Linked DNA regions of Sagittula sp. P11. The protein of the gene in region 2 binds, or shares a complex with, the protein of the main gene of each other region. Links are inferred from orthologs where the notes say so. Each region holds a gene or a part of one and is shown on either strand. Other genes may lie near its edges.

The links.
Region 1: the proteins of trxB (region 2) and trxA are in contact, whole or in part, in a crystal structure (PDB 1F6M), measured with the Escherichia coli proteins. The link is inferred for Sagittula sp. P11 from one-to-one orthologs.

The regions. Positions count from the first base shown.
Region 1 is NZ_CP021913.1:2,160,961-2,169,582, forward strand. What follows is about bases 3,251-5,967. They hold trxA (thioredoxin), read right to left. Parts: upstream 4,911-5,967; coding sequence 4,590-4,910; downstream 3,251-4,589. Other genes in these bases: CDO87_RS10590 (transcriptional regulator, SarA/Rot family), read left to right, coding at 3,251-3,556; CDO87_RS10595 (DUF3592 domain-containing protein), read right to left, coding at 3,560-4,018; CDO87_RS10600 (hypothetical protein), read right to left, coding at 4,015-4,476; addA (double-strand break repair helicase AddA), read right to left, coding at 4,988-5,967. Outside these bases: CDO87_RS10565 (diacylglycerol kinase family protein), read left to right, coding at 1-682; CDO87_RS10570 (metallophosphoesterase), read left to right, coding at 679-1,518; CDO87_RS10575 (hypothetical protein), read left to right, coding at 1,589-1,912; ATP-dependent protease subunit HslV, read right to left, coding at 1,928-2,479; CDO87_RS10585 (organic hydroperoxide resistance protein), read right to left, coding at 2,578-3,006; more of CDO87_RS10590, read left to right, coding at 3,116-3,250; more of addA, read right to left, coding at 5,968-8,359; double-strand break repair protein AddB, read right to left, coding at 8,356-8,622. UniProt on the Escherichia coli protein: Participates in various redox reactions through the reversible oxidation of its active center dithiol to a disulfide and catalyzes dithiol-disulfide exchange reactions.
Region 2 is NZ_CP021913.1:1,534,090-1,542,889, reverse strand. The notes cover bases 1,788-4,682. They hold trxB (thioredoxin-disulfide reductase), read right to left. Parts: upstream 3,795-4,682; coding sequence 2,781-3,794; downstream 1,788-2,780. Other genes in these bases: CDO87_RS07470 (Hint domain-containing protein), read right to left, coding at 4,575-4,682; CDO87_RS07475 (Lrp/AsnC family transcriptional regulator), read left to right, coding at 3,966-4,466; CDO87_RS07485 (ribonuclease E inhibitor RraB), read right to left, coding at 2,443-2,781; CDO87_RS07490 (VOC family protein), read right to left, coding at 1,802-2,353. Also shown: CDO87_RS07495 (bifunctional sulfate adenylyltransferase/adenylylsulfate kinase), read right to left, coding at 1-1,656; more of CDO87_RS07470, read right to left, coding at 4,683-5,255; CDO87_RS26980 (hypothetical protein), read right to left, coding at 5,756-5,899; peptidoglycan editing factor PgeF, read right to left, coding at 6,063-6,818; CDO87_RS07460 (class I SAM-dependent methyltransferase), read right to left, coding at 6,901-7,971; lgt (prolipoprotein diacylglyceryl transferase), read right to left, coding at 7,968-8,800.

The DNA.
Region 1 (8,622 bases), 630 kb from region 2 along the record:
CGGGGCCTTCGTCGGCACAGATGTCGCCTTCGGGGTCCTGCCGCTTGGCACGTTCAACTATTTCGCCCGCGGGCTGGGGCTCAGCACCGATCCGGTCGAGGCGAGCAGACAGCTTGCCGCCGGTCAGGTGGTCGAACGTCACATCGGTACGGTGAACGGCCAAGTCTTCCTGAACAACGCCAGCGTCGGGATCTATCCCTCGATCCTGAAGGTCCGCGAAAGCGTCTATCGCCGCTGGGGACGCCGCAGGATCATGGCACATTGGTCCGTGATCAAGACCTTCATCCGCTTTCGGAAACCCATGCGCGTGAGGCTGGAAGTCGACGGGGACGGCGGTCGTTACCGCACCGCCCTTGTCTTCGTCGCGCGATCCTCGTTCCAGCTCGAACGGTTCGGGCTGGAGGGCACCGACATCATTCGCGAGGGCGGTTTTGCCGTCCTGCTTGTCAACGCGCGCACCCGTCTGGAACTTTTCCGGCGCATCACGCGCCTCGCGCTGGGAACGGTAGAGGAGGGCGTCGACTATGACCTCTTTGCCGGAGAACGGTTGAAGCTGGATGTGGAAGGCAAGCGCCGCGTGCTGCTGGCCTACGACGGAGAGAAGAAGCGCATGAACGCGCCGCTGGAATTCGGCATGTCCGAGCGCCCGTTGCGCCTGCTCATCCCGGAGAAGCCCGCATGAGGCGTGTGCTGCACCTGTCAGACCTGCACTACGGAAAGGACCGCGCGGACCTCGAAGAGCCGCTCCTGGAAACGGTGGACCGGCTGGCGCCCGATCTGGTCGCCATTTCCGGGGATTTCACCCAGCGCGCCCGCGTGTCCCAGTTCGACCGCGCGCAGGCCTTCCTCGACAAGCTGTCCGTCCCTTGGATCGCCGTGCCCGGCAACCACGACACACCGCTCGACGAATTCTGGATCCGGCTGCTGACCCCGTGGAAGCGTTACCGGGCCGCTGTGTCGCGCGATCTGGAACCTGTCTATCAGGACGACGCGATGACCCTTGTCGGCGTGAACACCGTCAACCGGTTCTCGTGGCAGAGGGGGCGGCTGTCGGAAAAGCGGATCAAGCGCGCCTGCCAACAGTTCTCCGACGCGCCCGACCGCGCGCGTATCGTCATGCTGCACCACCCTCTTCAGCATGGGCCGGAGGTCGACAAGCGACTGATGCGCGGGGCCGGGCGGGCGCTCAAGGCCTTTGCCGAAAGCGGCGCACAGGTGGTGCTGTCCGGGCACCTGCACAACACGGTCATCGCGCCGTTTCGGGCCTGGCCGCAACTGCTTTTCGTCCAGGCAGGCACCAGCCTCTCCAGCCGCATGCGCGGCGAGGTGAACACCTTCAACCTGCTGGAAATCGACCACCGCAGCGTGACGGTCGAAAGCTGGGGTGCCGAGGACCTGACCTTTGCCCCCGTGTCGCGCGCCCACTTCTTCCGCAACAACGGGGAGTGGGAGCGCCACGACAACGCCCCCTCGATTGCGCCTGCGCACCACATCCGCCGCGCGCGGTCTGTTCGGTAGCACGCTTTTCCCGTGGCCCGTTCCCCGGACCGGCGTAAGCTGAGCCGTGAGGGAACGGGGGAATCGACACATGAAAGCTATATGTATGGCGTTGGCCTTGGTGGCGCTTTGCGGAACGGCCGAGGCACAGAACGCCTGCGACTGGGGCAACCTGCGGTCGGAGGCCAGCGAAGAGAACCGCGAGCTGGTCGTGACGAATGCGGTCGGCGACCGCAGCGCGCGTCTCTACTGGATCGATTTCAACGGCACCCCGGTCTTCTACGCCGAGATCCCGCCGAACGGCCGCCACGTGCAGCAGACCTTCCGGCGGCATGTTTGGATTGCCGAGAACAGCTACGGCTATTGCGACGTCATCTTCACCGTCGAGAACAATGTCGAAATCGTCATCCGCTGACCGCGCGGCAACGGATCACTCGATGGTTTCGACCGTCAGGTTCCCGTTCGTGTAGACACAGATGTCCGCGGCGATGGACATGGCCTCGCGCGCGACGGTCTCGGCGTCCTTGTCGGTATCCATCATGGCCCGCGCCGCGGCGAGGGCGTAGTTGCCGCCCGACCCGATGGCGGCCACGTCATGTTCGGGTTCCAGAACGTCGCCTGCGCCGGTGATCACGAAAAGGTCGGTGCCGTCGGTGACGATCAGCATGGCTTCCAGCTTCGACAGATACTTGTCCGTGCGCCAGTCCTTTGCCAGTTCGACAGAGGCGCGCTGAAGCTGACCGGGCGTTGCCTCCAGCTTCTTTTCCAGCCGTTCGAGCAGGGTGAAGGCGTCCGCCGTCGATCCCGCGAATCCGGCCACCACTTCCCTGCCGCCAGGTGCAAGGCGACGCACCTTCCGGGCCGTGCCCTTGATCACGGTCTGGCCCAGCGAAACCTGCCCGTCACCGGCCACGACGACCTTGCCGCCCTTGCGGACGCCGATGATGGTGGTGCCGTGCCAGCCGGGAAAATCGTTGCTCATGAAGGCCTCCTTTGATTGGCCTCCATATGGTCCCCATCGACGGCCCCGGCAAGGGGGGCGGGGCGCCTGTGCGGCACCCCGCCATGTCAAATGGCCGGTCAGGCGACCTCGGTCTCGACCTCGATGTTGCCCTTCGTCGCGTTGGAATACGGGCAGATGAAGTGGCCGCGCTCGGCGATTTTCTCGGCCACGTCCTTGTCCACGCCCGGCATCGACACGACCAGTTTCACCTTCAGGCCGAACCCGCCGTCAGAGCGCGGGCCAATGCCCACATGCGCGTTCACCGTGGAGTCGTCGGGGACGGTGCCCAGTTTCTCGCTTTGTGCCGCGAACCGCATCGCGCCGAGGTAGCAGGCCGCATAGCCAAGCGCGAAAAGCTCTTCGGGGTTGTGACCCGCGCCGGAGCCGCCAAGCTCTTTCGGGCTGGTCATGGTGACGGTCAGCATCCCCGACTTGAGAGAGGCGACACCGTTGCGGCCGCCGCCGGTGGCATGGGCTTCGGTCCAGTACTTCGTATCGACGGTCATCTGTGATTCCTTTCAGTCGCGTGCGATTAAATCGTGCACGATACATATAGTCGAGACGACCCTCTGTCAATCGCTTGCCAATGTATCGCGCACGACTTAATTTCAGGGGATGACACTCGCCCCCCACGACATGTTCTGTTTCTCGCTCTATTCCGCGACGCACGCCATGCAGCAGGCCTATCGCCCGCTGCTGGAGGAGATCGGCCTGACCTATCCCCAGTACCTCGTGATGAGCGCGCTTTGGACCGCGGAGAATCCGCTGAGCGTCAGCGGCATCGGGCGCGAGGTGCAGCTGGAATCGAGTACGCTGACGCCCTTGCTGAAGCGTCTCGAAACGGCCGGCCTGATCGTCCGCCGCCGCAACCCGGAAGACGAACGGCAGCTTCAGGTGGACCTGACCGAGGCAGGCCGCGCCCTTCAGGCACGCGCGGCGCATATCCCGGCGTGTATCCTCGAAAAGACCGGGATGGACGTCGAGACGCTCCGCCGCCTCCAGGGAGAGATCCGGGACCTGACGCAGCGCCTGCGCACGGGCACCGGCGACACCTGACCGTCAGACCGGCGTCCGCCGCCTTTTCCACCAGCCAACGACGAACGGGACAACGGCACAGCCGGCAAGGAACAGCGCGATCAGGGCGAACTGGATCAGCTCTGACGTCTCGAACCGTTCGTCGATCCGCACGGTCTTCGGGTCGTCGCGCAGGTATGTGACGGGCACGACCCGCCCCGCCTCGATGTTGCGGTAGAAACCATGGGACACCTCGGCGTCCGCCTCGATCTCTGCCCCGTCATGTTGGAAACGGACAATGGCATAATAGTGTGTCACGGGCGGCTTCGGATGGCTTTGGGAGAGGCTGCGGGTGAAGCGGCCCGCAAGCGTCGCCTCAGCCTCGATCCCGTCGGTGGCGAAGGCGGATCTGCGGTCGACGAAGTTCCAAAGGATCGCACCCAGAACCAGCGCAAGAACCGGCACCGCGAACAGCAGCTCCCACGGCTTCTTTGCCTGGTTCATGCCCCGACGGCCCCGCGTCGTTCGGCCCGCGCGGTGCGTATGGCATAGGCACTCAGCGCAAGGGCGGCCAGCAGGAGCAGCGGCCCGAGGATCAGCGCCCATATTGCGGATGACCGAAGGCGGCCGGGGTCAAGCAGGTATTCCGGCCCGTCGCTGCCATCGACCACGTGCAGCGCCACGGTCTGCCCTTCGCTCAGCGTATTGAAGAACCGCCCCGAGACGTCCTCGAGGTGCGGGCCGGTCGGGGTGGAGACGAAGACGCGGAAGGTGGTGCTGGTGGACCCGCCCTGCTGGCGCTGCGATTTGTCCAGCCGGGTCACTGTGGCGTCGATGGTGCGGGCGCCGGCGAACCGTGCGGCATCATTCGACTGCGCGGTCCCGGCGAACAGCGCGGCGATCCCCGCCAGCGCAAGGAATACCGCAAGCCCGACGCCGCGCTTGATGGCGAGCCAGATCATCTTGTCCCTCCGGTTTTTCCCGAAGTCTGACCAGAAATGATTGTTGCGCCAAGTCCATGAACGGAAAAAGGCCCCGCGAGGGGGCCTTTCAAACCAGCCGTAGCCAGTCGGGATCAGATGGAATCTTCGATCCAGGACTTCAGCGCGGCCTTCGGCGCTGCGCCGGCGCGGTTCGAAATCGGCGCGCCGTCCTTGAAGATGAAGAGCGCCGGAATGCCGCGCACGCCCATGGCGGCGGCGGTGTTCGGGTTCTGGTCCACGTCGACCTTCACGACCTTCACCTTGCCGTCGAATTCTTCGGAAAGCTCTTCCAGGGCCGGGCCGATCTGCTTGCAGGGACCGCACCATTCGGCCCAGAAATCGACGACAACGGGGATGTCGGAATTCTTCACTTCGGCGTCGAAGGTGGTGTCGGATACGGCGACGGTGGCCATGGGAATCTCCTGTGGGTTGGGAGGCGGGCAGGGCAGCCCGGTCAGGTGCAGGAAGGTAGGCAGCGACTCAGGCAGCGTCAAGATGCTGTCGCGCGGGCGAGGGCTTGTGTCACAAGTTCGTGCGGGATCGGCATGTAGTGGTTGGTGGCGGTCCACAACAGCCCGGTTTCGATCTCCCGATCCGGATAAAGTTGAGCGAGCGCGGCGTGATAGACCGCCACCTGCCGCAACAGGCCGTCTGGCGTTTCCTCGGGCGTCGCGGGGGTCGTGCGGTTGGTCTTGTAGTCGATTGCGACAACCCGGTCATGCGCCACGATCAACCGGTCGATGATACCGTGAATACGGCCCAGCGGTCCGAGGTCGGCAGTGATCGGCACCTCCGCCAGCGAGTCGGGTCCGAAGAAATCGGCGAAGGCGGGGTTCTCCAGAACTCTCAGCGCCTCGTCCATGATCTGCGGAAGCTGCTCGCGGATCAGGATGGTCTCCGGGTCGCCGGCGTATTGTTGGACAAGGCTTTCGCCAGCCGAGCGGCGATCTTCCGGCAGCAAGGGGGCGAGAACTTCGAGGAACGCGTGCAGTGCGGTGCCCCGGGCGGTCGCCACCTCTTCGGTGTCGCCCTCCGCGCCGCCCAATGCCTTTGCGCCGCCAAGGTCGGACGGGGACCGGGTTTTCGGCAGTTGCTCCGGCGGTGCGATGGGCCGCAGGAGATGATCGGGCATCACGACCGCGTCGACCGATCGGGGTTCCGGGGCCGTCATCTCAAGATATGACCAGTCGGTGCCGAGTGTCAGGCCCTCGCCGGACCCGAGGCCGCCGAAATCGAAGGCCTTTTGCACGGCGCCCGACTCCGTCATTCCGCGCCGCACCTTGTCGTACCACGCCTCCGGCTTGTCGGTGCCATCGCCCGCGGCAGCCACGATCAGCCATTTCTCTGCACGGGTCAGGGCCACGTAGAGCAGGCGGTCGCGTTCCTGTGCTTCCTTCACCTTCGCGGCCTCGACGGCGGCCTGCTGGCGCGGCGGCTGCGCGTCGGAGGTCTGCTTCCAGATCACACCGTCCGGGTCCGACAGGAGCTCTGCCTTGATAGAGGTGTCGGGCGCCGCGCAGTCGGGCAGGATGACGATGGGCGCCTCGAGGCCCTTCGCCCCGTGCACCGTCATGACCCGCAGGGTTTCGCCCGCGCTGTCCGGCGCCCGCTTGATCTGCAGATCGTCCGACTGTGCCCATTGCAGGAAGCCGGTCAGCGTCGGCACGGCGGTCTGCTCGTAGGCCAGTGCCTGCTGGAGGAGCGCGTTGATCCCGTCTTCCGCCTCTTGGCCCAGCCGCCCGATCAGCAGGCGGCGGCCCTTGTGTCGGGTCAGGATACGCTCGATCAGGTCATATGGGCGCAGGAAGTCGGTCTGGCCGCGCAGGTCGTTCAGGACTGCCAGAACAGCCGGATGTGCGTCGCTGTCCCGAAGCGTCGGCCAGAGGTATTTCGTCGTGCGCCGGTGGGCGAGGGTGAAGAGATCCTGCTCCGACAGGCCGAACAGCGGCGAGCGGAGCGCGGTGGCAAGGGACAGCGAATCCTCGGGCGTTTCGAGGAAGGACAGAAGCGCGATGATGTCCCGCACCGCGAGTTCGGCCATGACCTTCAGTCGGTCGGCCCCCGCGATCGGCAGGGCCTCCTGCTTGCAGGCGCGGATGATTTCCTTGAACAGTTGCGACCGGCGGCGGACGAGGATCAGGAAATCCCCCGCATGAACGGGCCGCGCGCGGTATGTGCCGCTGTGGCCGTTCTCTACCGGCAGGGGCGTCCCGGCGTCGATGGTCTGGCGGATGAAGCGGGCGATTCGCTGGGCGAGTATGACGGTGTGGTGCCGCGCCCCCTTGCGGTCCAGCGGCTGGTGCCACGGCCCGTCCTCGTCGTCCCTGGTCTTGTCCACGACCGGCCACAGGTCGACCCGCCCCGGCATCTCCGACTTGAACGCGCGGTGCTTCTGGTCCGGGCTGAAGCCGGAGGCATCGGCCCCGTCGAAGGTGCTGTCCACCACCCGCAGGATCGGTTCTGCGGACCGGAAGCTGTATTCGAGCACCATCGCGTTCAGCGGCGCATCCGTGTTCATCAGCCGTTCGCGGAAGTCCTCGCGCATCCGGTCGAACTCGGACGGGTCGGCGCCCTGGAAGGAATAGATCGACTGCTTCTTGTCACCGACGACAAAGATCGTGCGCCGCGTATCCCGCGCGCCCTCGCCAGAAGTGAATTCGCGCGCCAGCCGTTCGATCACGTCCCACTGCACGGGCGAGGTGTCCTGCGCCTCGTCGACAAGGATGTGGTCGATGCCGCCGTCCAGCCGGTAGAGCACCCAGTCCGCCACACGTTCGTCTGACAAAAGGTCACGGGCGCGAGTGATGAGGTCGTCGAAATCGAGCCATCCGCGCCGCATCTTCGCCTCTTCGTAGGCGGGCACGAAGCGCGCGGCGAAGGCGGTCAGGGCAATGTCGCGGTCGGCGGCGGTCAGCGCCTTCTCCGTCTCGAGCGCCCCTTCGACGCGGTCGGCAAGCTGGTCGAAGGCCTCGCACAGTTCGGGCGCGTTCTTGCGGGTGGCCTTTGTCGGAAAGTTCTTTCGGATCGTGCCGCCCTGCGTCAGGCAGATCTGCTTCAGCGCGGCAAGGGCCTGTGTGTCGTGGCCCTTGATCGACTGCAGCAAGGGCACCAGACCCTGCTCGGTCTTGCCGCCCGCCTTGAAATGCGGAACCAGCGCGGCGGCGAGTTCCGTCTCATTGCCGAGGAAGACCGACGCCAGAAGGGTGTCTTCGCCGTCGTCCGGCTTCAGCCCATAGGCGGCACGGATGGCGTCGGGCGCTGGCGGATCGACGAAGACATCCCGCCGTGCACTGAGTGAGGCCAGCAGCTTGCCGGGATCGTCGCCCGAGATCCAGGGCGCGATGCCTTCCAGCAGACCCCGGTCGGGGCCGGAGGCGATCTGGTCGAGGATCTCGGCACGCAGCAGTTCGGCGGCACGGTCCTCCATCTCCTGGAACTGCGGGGAGACCCGCGCCTCTAGCGGGAAGCGGCGCAGGAGCGAGGCGCAGAAACTGTGGATCGTCTGGATGCGCAGGCCGCCCGGTGTCTCGATGGCGCGGGCAAAGAGGGTGCGCGCCTCCTGCAGGAAGGCATGGGAGGGCGTCGTCTCTACCCCGAGGCTTGCCAGTTCGTCGCGCAGTTTGGGTTCCGGCAGCATGGCCCAGGCGCCCAGCCGCTTGAACAGGCGGTTCTGCATCTCGGTCGCGGCGGCCTTCGTGTAGGTCAGGCAGAGGATGTGCGACGGGTCCACGCCTTCCAGCAACAGCCGCGCCACACGGTCGGTCAGGACGCGCGTCTTGCCGGACCCCGCGTTTGCCGCCAGCCAGGTCGAGGCATCGGGGGCCGCGGCATCCACCTGCCGCTGTGTCGCCTCGTCCCTCATGTCAGCCTCAAAAGGTCGGCGTCATCGGTCACGTCCCATTCGCCGAAGCGCGAGAGGTGGTCGTAATCCGCGATATCGGTGTCCTTCATCAGCGCGCGCCGGGCGGTGTAGCCCTTTTCCTCGTCCATGTAGGCGGCGATCAGGGCGCAGAACTCCTCCCACGTTTTTTCCGGCGGGCTGTCGGCCAGCGGCGCGGGGACCTCCTTCGGGTCGCCGGGCTTCAATTGGATATAGGTGGCGGCGGCGATGTAGCGGGGCGCGAT
Region 2 (8,800 bases):
GCCGTCGAGCAGCGTCACAGGGCGGCCGCCCATTTCCATCAGCTTGACCATGAGCGCGTTGGCGATGGTCGACTTGCCGGAGCCGGAGAAGCCGGTGAAGAACACGGTGAAGCCCTGCTTGGAGCGCGGCGGCTTGGTGCGGCGCAGTTCCTTCACGACCTCGGGGAAGGAGAACCATTCCGGGATCTCGAGGCCCTCGGCCAGACGGCGGCGCAGTTCGGTGCCGGAGATGTTGAGGATGGTGACGTTGTCCTTGTCCTCGATCTCGTCCGCGGGTTCGTACTGGGCGCGTTCCTGCACGTAGACCATGTGCTTGAAGTCGACCATTTCACAGCCGATTTCCGCCTGATGCTCGCGGAAGAGTTCCTGCGCGTCGTAGGGACCGTAGAAATCGTCGCCGGCAGAGTTCTTGCCCGGGCCCGCGTGGTCGCGGCCGACGATCATGTGCGTGCAGCCGTGGTTCTTGCGGATCAGGCCGTGCCAGACGGCTTCGCGCGGACCGGCCATGCGCATGGCGAGGTTCAGAAGCGACATGGTGGTGGTGGAGGCTGGGTACTTGTCCAGCACCGCCTCGTAGCAGCGCACGCGGGTGAAGTGGTCCACGTCGCCCGGCTTCGTCAGGCCGACGACCGGGTGGATCAGCAGGTTGGCCTGCGCTTCCTTCGCGGCGCGGAAGGTCAGTTCCTGGTGCGCGCGGTGCAGCGGGTTGCGGGTCTGGAACGCGACGATCTTGCGCCAGCCGAGCTTGCGGAAGTAGGCGCGCAGCTCGTTCGGGGTGTCGCGGCGGGCGCGGAAGTCGTAGTGCACCGGCTGCTGGATGCCGGTGACGGGGCCGCCGAGGTAGACCTTGCCTGCGGAGTTGTGCAGGTAGTTCACCGCCGGGTGGGCGAGGTCGTCGGCGCCAAAGACCTTCTCGGCCTCTTTCGACTTGTTCGGGATGTACTTGTCGGTGACCGTCATGGTGGCGAGGATCACGCCTTCCTGGTCACGCAGCGCGATGTCCTGGCCTTCCTCGATCTTGGCGGCGAAGTCCTCGGACACGTCCAGCGTGATCGGCATCGGCCAGAGCTGGCCGTCGGCCAGGCGCATGTTCTCGACGACGCCGTTGTAGTCGTCTTCGCCCAGGAAGCCCTTAAGCGGGTAGAAGCCGCCGTTCATCAGCAGCTCGAGGTCGCAGATCTGGCGGGGGGTCAGATCGTGCGAGGTCAGCTCGCCGGCTTCGATCTTCAGCTTCTGGGCGCTGTCGTAGGAGACGTACAGCTCCGGGATGGGCGCAAGATTGGATTGCATCAGTTTGCTCCTGTATTTGAGGGGGACGAGGTCGCTGGCAGAGCCCGTGAGCTCGGCATGGAGCGCCGCGTATTCGGTGAATTTCCGTGCAAGGAAGGCGTCGATCAGCCGGTTCTTGACTGCCGTTCCTTCGGGTGTCAGCGCATAGGCGAAGCGCTGGCGCCGATCCGGCCCGGGCCGGTTGCTGACCACGATCAGGCCCGCGTTCTGCGCCGCCCTGAGCTGCGTGTTGAGCGTGCCGAGAGATATTCCCAGCGCTTCCGCCGTGGCCCGCTGCGAGGCCTCGGGTGCCTTTTCAAGCTGACGCAGCAGGCGGAAGAGCTGATCGTCTTCCCGAAGCGTCGAAGAGGCAGAAAGCGAAGTCATGAAACCGGCGACTCAAAGTGTGTTCAGTGCTGAACGCATCGCATCATTTCGCACCTGCAGCAAACCCCAAAATCCGGGTTAGGAGAAATTTCGCCCATCCGCGCGGATCGCCGTGGCCGATAGGTCACGATCCGCTGCCGCGGCGTCACTTTTTGTCGCGACCCGGCAGTTTTCTCATCGCCTGCTGCATCCCGTCGCCCGGCCAGTCCGGGTGTTCTCGGGCGGCGTCCTTCCATGCGGCGCGGAACCGGCGGACCATGCCAAGGCCCGGCATCATCGGGATGTGGGCCAGTTCCCAGTGAAAGCCGTTGATCGGATCGTCGAAGAAGACACCGTAGTAGCCGGGCGCGTAGATCGCATATTCGGCGGGCGCCTCCGTCACGGGGATGTCGTTCGCCAAAAGGAAATCGCGGTGAAAGGCGTCGACCTCGCGCCGGTTGCGGGCCCAGAGCGCGATGTGGTGCAGGCCCGTGGCGCGGGCGGCGTGATCCAGCTTGCCGCCCGATCGCGCGGGCTGGATGCCGATGTAGGAATGCGGGGCGGGGAACCGCGCCATGTAATAGGTGGAGCGGTAGCCCACATCCATCGTCCAGAAGCTCTTGTAGCCGAGCCAGCCGAACAGCCGGTCGTAGAAGGCCACGGAGGTGTCGTAGTCGAGGACGGAAAGTTCGATGTGATTGATGCCGCGCCAGCGCATGTGCTGTCTCCGTTTTCCGGTCCCGCCTTGCGGGGCGTGATTAACCGGGGCGGATGACGTTCATGCGACAGCGCGGCACGCGCGCGCCGTCAGTCTTCGCCGTCGCCCATGAGGCCCCAGCCATCGGGGGCAAAGCCGTGGTCCAGCGCGAGGCGGGTGGCCACTTCCTCGCCCAGCCAGATGCCGTCGGCCGAGATGATCTGGTCGGGCAGGGTGGCCACGAGGTAGCGGCCTTCCTCGTCGTCCTCCACCCAGTCGCAGTCGAAGCCTTCCTTCGAGAGGGCATCGGCCAGCGGGCGCCAGTCGGCCTCGCCCTCGGGGACGAGGAAATAGTCCACGTCGGCGAATTCGGGCAGGCCCGGGCCGTCGCGCAGTTCGGCATAGGTGGCCCGGGTCTCGGCCCGCTGGGCGGCGAAGTCGTGGTCCATCAGTGTCCCGCTTCGACGGGCACGCCGTAGCCCAGCGGCTCGACCGTGTCCTTGCCGTCGTCGAGGTCCTGTTCGGACAGCCAGCGCTCGGCCTCGAGCGCGGCCATGCAGCCCATCCCGGCCGAGGTCACTGCCTGCCGGTACTTGTGGTCGGTCAGGTCGCCCGCGGCGAAGACGCCAGGGATCGAGGTCTCGGTGCTGTCGGGCTTCGTCTTCACGTAGCCGCCCATGTGGGTTTCCAGCACGTCCTTCACCAGTTCGGAGGCGGGCGCGTGGCCGATGGCGACGAAGACGCCGGCGCAGGGGATCTCGGAAATCTCGCCGGTCTTGACGTTCTTCACCTTCACGCCGGTGACGCCCTTGGGCATGTCGGTGCCCATGACTTCCTCGAGCTGGTGGAACCAGAGCGGGTGGATCTTCGGGTTCTTCAGCAGGCGGTCCTGCAGGATCTTCTCGGCACGCAGCTCGTCGCGGCGGTGGATCAGCGTGACCTTGGAGGCGAAGTTGGTCAGGAACAGCGCCTCTTCGACCGCGGTGTTGCCGCCGCCGATCACCACGATTTCCTGCCCGCGGTAGAAGAAGCCGTCACAGGTCGCGCAGGCCGAGACGCCGAAGCCCTTGAAGGCCTCCTCGGAGGGCATGCCCAGCCACTTGGCGCGGGCGCCGGTGGCGAGGATGATGCTGTCGGCGGTGTAGGTCGTGCCGCTGTCGCCATGCGCCACGAAGGGGCGGACGTCGAAGTCGATCTTCGTGATGATGTCGCCGATGATCTCGGTGCCCATGGCGCGCGCATGCGCTTCCATGTTGACCATCAGATCGGGGCCCTGGATCTCGGTGTTGCCGGGCCAGTTCTCCACCTCGGTGGTGGTGGTCAGCTGGCCGCCGGGTTCCAGCCCCTGCACGAGGATCGGCTCCAGCATGGCGCGGGAGGCATAGACACCTGCGGTGTATCCGGCCGGGCCGGAACCGATGATCAGGACCTTGGTGTGGCGGGTTTGGGACGTCTCTGCCATGGGGCCGCTCCATACGTTCGGGATGGGCCTTGCATATAGTCACCGGGACCACAGGTGCAATGCGTCAGGATTGAGCGAACATGGGATAAGAATATTGCGCTTTTGCGAAATATTATTGCGCGCAGTCCGGGGGCTGGTATAACAAACGCGAAAATTGGCAGGGGGAGAGGCATGCCGACGCATCGGCTAGATCCTATTGATCGCAAGATTCTGTCCGAACTGCAAACGGATGGGCGCATGACGAACGTGGAACTCGCGCGGCGGGTGGGCATTTCCGCGCCGCCCTGCCTGCGCAGGGTGCGGGTTCTGGAAGAGCAGGGCTATATCCAGGGCTACCACGCGGACGTGGACGCCCGGGCGCTCGGGTTCGAGGTGCAGGTGTTCGTCATGGTCGGGCTGCAGAGCCAGGCGGAGTCCGACCTGTCGGCCTTCGAGGCGCGGTGCCGCGGCTGGCCGCTGGTGCGGGAGTGCCACATGCTGAACGGCGAGGTGGACTTCATCCTGAAGTGCGTGGCGCCCGACCTGTCGACCTTCCAGAGTTTCCTGACCGGCGACCTGCTGACGGCGCCGAACGTGGCCAGCGTGAAGACCTCGCTGGTGATCCGCGGCGCAAAGGACGAGCCCGGCGTGCCGTTCGACGTGCTGGAAGAGCGGCTGAGCCGCACCGCCTGACACATGCTGCGCAGGGTGGCGCGAAGCCCCACCCTACAATCTGTCGCGACGGGTCGTAGGGCGGGGCTATGCGCCGCCTGCCTCCCCCGGTCGGGCCGGGTGCGGTCGTCAGGCGTCGATCAGGCCCTCGATGACCTCGCGGGAGGTGCGCGTGGCGCAGGTCTCGCCGAAGTCGCCCAGCGTTTCGAAGTTCGGGAACATCGACATGAACAGCTCGCGCGTCTTTGCGCCGAGCTGCTGGCTGGCGGAATTGCCGGGGTGGAACGTCTCCACCTCCACGCCGCCGACCTTGAGCGTCGTGTGGCGCCGCACCATCAGGTGATACAGCTGCACCGTGCCGGCGGGGCTGATCTGCAGGAAGCGGTCGCCGTCGGTGTATTCCTCCACCCGGGCGAGCACGGCGGCCTGTCCCAGCAGCGCCTTCAGCCGCGCGTGGCGCACGACCATGCGGGCCGCCGGCCCGAAGAGCAGGTCCATCGGCGGGCTGCCGAGACCCATGGCATCCGCGGTCACGCGGGTCAGGTGGGTGAGCGATGTGTCCTCTGTCGCGCGTCCGGGCACGTAGGTCGTGGAGCCGATCCAGGTGACGGGTTCGGAGCCGAGCGCGGTCTGGATGTAGTCGCCGGGCACCAGGTCCTCGATCGCGACCGGGCCGCGCACGGTGTCGATCAGCGTGCCGCGCGCGAAGGCCGAGGCGCATTCCTCGAAGAAGGGCGTCGCCGGGGCGACGTGCTGGGTGAAATCGACGGTCAGGTCCGGCCGCAGGGTGGCGACCTCGAACTTGCGCATGAGAGAACTTGCACGCCGAGGCCGCCCGTCCGTGTGAGCGTCACGGGCCGGAGAAATGGAAGCAGTGCCTGCGTAGGCTGCGGGAGAAAACCCGCGGTGGAGACTGGACATGTGAGCACCCCTTAAAAAGGTCGGTCACAACCGTGCTGGCCCCCACCAACAACGACAGAAGGACGTATGATTTCGCGTCTTCGCTGATGATGAATTAGCCCCAATTCTTCCCGGAGGTCAAAATTGGAGAGGCGCACCCGGGTGTTGCGTCTTCAATCCTCGGGGCGAGGCGGGGATTGTCGGTGGGGGGTGAACGGTTTTGCCACAGTTCGCCCCGCGCGGCCCCGAATCGTCCTCGGTTTCGCCGCTGCAGTTCCTTGGGTGTGGAGCGTGCCGCGCGACGGTGCCCCGGGGGGGGAAACGGAAAAGGCGGGGAAATCCCCGCCCTGTTCCGGCCTGTCATCCGGTCTTCGGTCCGGGCCGGAAGGGCCCGTGTCGGTCAGATGCGCTCAGGCGCGCTTCAGGACCTGCGCCGCCGGTTTGCGGTTCGCGATCATCGCGGCGCGGGGCGCGCCACGCTCCCAGGGCATACGGGTGCTTTCGTTCGCCCTGGCGGTTTCGATGATCGACTTGATGAAGCGACGCTGTTTCATGATCCCGGCTCTTCTCTCTGACTGCTCTGTCGGGCGGCTTGTCCGCCTGTTCTCTGCCCCCGAATGTCGCGGTCAAATGGGGCGGACTTGTGACCGAGTTGGGATAATATCGCGAACCCGGGCGGCATTGTTTCCGAACGGTGCCGCCGACGGTTGGCCGCGATCAGAGCCGGATGGCCGAGATCAACCGGCCGTAGTCCGCCTCACCCGCGTGGGTCGCGCGGCGGTAGGAATAGAACCGGTCCGGGTCGGCGTAGGTGCAGTGGCGGGTCCATTCTGCCTCTACCCCTGCACTGCGCAGGCGGTGCAGCCCGTAGGCGGGCAGGTCGAACAGCATCCGGTCGCCGGTGCCGCTGGCGAAGAAGCGGGTGTTGGCCGGGTCCTCGGCCATGAAGTCGTCGAGGAATTCCGGCCCGACCTCGTAGGCGCCCTGGCTTATCGAAGGCCCGATGACGGCCTGGATGCTGTCACGCTCGGCGCCCAGTGCCTCCATCGCCTCGATCGTCGCTTCCAGCACGCCCCCCAGCGCCCCGCGCCAGCCCGCGTGGGCGGCGGCGATCACGCCGTTGTCGGCATCGGCGAAGAGCACCGGCTGGCAGTCGGCGGTCAGCACGGCGAGGGCGATCCCCTCGGTCGCGGTGACCAGCGCGTCGGCCTTGGGGCGCGGCTCGTCCAGCGGTCCGTCGACGGTCACCGCATCGGCGGAATGCACCTGGTGCACGGTCACAAGCGCGCCGGGCTCCACGCCCAGGGCGTCGGCGACGCGGGCGCGGTTGATCGACACCATCTCCGACTGGTCGGAGGAGCCGGGGCCGCAGTTCAGCCCCGAGAAGATGCCCGAGGACGCCCCGCCCCTTCGGGTGAAGAAGCCGTGGCGGAAGGGTGAAAGGTTGTCGGCGGTGATGATCTCGAGCGTCATTGCTGGCGTCAATCCGGGGTCGTCGTGCGTGCGGGCAGAGGGGCGGCGGGGGCGGGATACATGGCTTTCGGCGCGGCGGACATCAGGACGGATCGGGCAAACCGGTTCCGGGGGGCGGCGGCGCATCCTGCGGGAAGAGCGCCAGCACCTTGAACAGTGACCCCATTTCCGCGGGGTGCGTCAACCGCCGATGTGCGGCAACATGGCTTTCCAGCGCGGCCCCGCCCAGCCCGCGCGCCAGGGCCTGCGCACGCGCCGTGATCCCGAGATGTTCGAGGAACACGCCCTGCGGGGTCAGGGCACTGTGGGCGGCGGGGTGCGCGGCCCCTGCCAGCGCCTCGAAGTCGACATGCGCGGTCAGGTCGGCCTCCCCGGGGCTGTCGAAAGGTTCGGCGGGTTTGTGCCGGTACATCGCCTGGAAGGTGTCGCCGCGAGAGCGCCAGTCGCCGTAGTCGACGATCAGCGCCGCGCCGCCGTGGGCCGCGATGCGGCGGCCGATCTCCTGCGCGATGGCCTGTGCCGGGGCGCAGGTTTCGACGATCTGGCCGGGCTCGGTATCGGCCAGCCGGTGGTCGAGCGCCTCGTGCGGGGCGGGATCGGTGAGGCCGAGCACGGGCGCGCCGTCCTTCAGGCCGACGACCCGTTCCTGCCAGCCTTTCGCGTGGCGCTGGAACTGGCGGATCGGCAGGGCGTCGAAGAACTCGTTGGCGATCATGAACAGCGGCGCCTCGGGGAGGGAGACGACCGAATCGTGCCATGTCGCGCCGGGCAGGCGGCTGGCCTGTTCGGCACGCAGGGCGGGCGAGGTTTCCACCAGGTGCAGGGTCAGCGCATCGTGGAAGCCGGGCACGCGGGCGGTGGCGCGCAGGGCGTCGGCCATGAGCGTGCCGCGTCCGGGGCCGAGCTCGCACAGCACGAAGGGGTCGGGCGCGCCCTGGTCCAGCCAGCTTTGCGCCAGCGCGAGGCCGATCAGCTCGCCGAACATCTGGGAGATCTCCGGCGCGGTGGTGAAGTCGCCCCCAGCCCCCAGCGGATCGCGGGTGGCGTAATAGCCATGCTCCGGGTGCGAGAGGCACAGCGCCATGTAATCGGCCAGCGTGAGCGGCCCGGTGCGCGAGATCTGGCGGGTGACGATATCCTTGAGCGCGGTCATGCGGTGCGCGCACCGGCCCCGGACCTGCGCCGCCGCGCCCAGAGGATCAGGGCGAGACCGCCGAGGATCATCGGCAGGGTCAGGAGCTGGCCCATGGTCAGGCCGAAGCCGTCGATGTGCAGCGCAAGGCCGGTGGGGTTGCCGGGGCTGACGAACTGCGCGTCGGGCTGGCGGAAGAACTCCACCACGAAACGGGCGAGGCCGTAGCCCGCGAAGAACGTCCCGGCGACGACGCCCGGGGTCTTCAGCGCACCGCGCCGCACCAGCATGAGCAGGACGAGGCCGAGGAGCAGCCCTTCGAGCATTGCCTCGTAGATCTGCGAGGGGTGGCGGGCGCAGAGCTCTCCGATGGGCTGGCCGCAGGACTGGGCCATGTCGCCGGGAAAGATCACCGCCCAGGGCGCGTCGGAGGGGCGGCCCCAGAGCTCGGCGTTGACGAAGTTGGCGAGCCGCCCGAGCAGTAGCCCCGGCGGCGTGGCCAGCGCGAGCAGGTCGGCGGTGGGCAGCATGGGGATGCGGTTGCGGGCGCAGAAGATCAGCGTCGCGACGATGACCCCGAGGAGGCCGCCATGGAATGCCATGCCGCCCTGCCAGATCATCGGGATCTCGAGCGGGTGGCTCAGGTAGTAGCCCGGCATGTAGAACAGCACGAAGCCCAGCCGTCCGCCGATGATGACCCCGAGGATGATCCAGGTCAGCAGGTCCTCGACCTGGCGTGGCGTCATCGGCGGCGTGTCGGCGGGCCAGAGCGGGGCGCGTTTGAGCGCACTGACGGCCAGCCGCCAGCCGATCAGGATGCCCGCGATATAGGCCAGCGCGTACCAGCGCA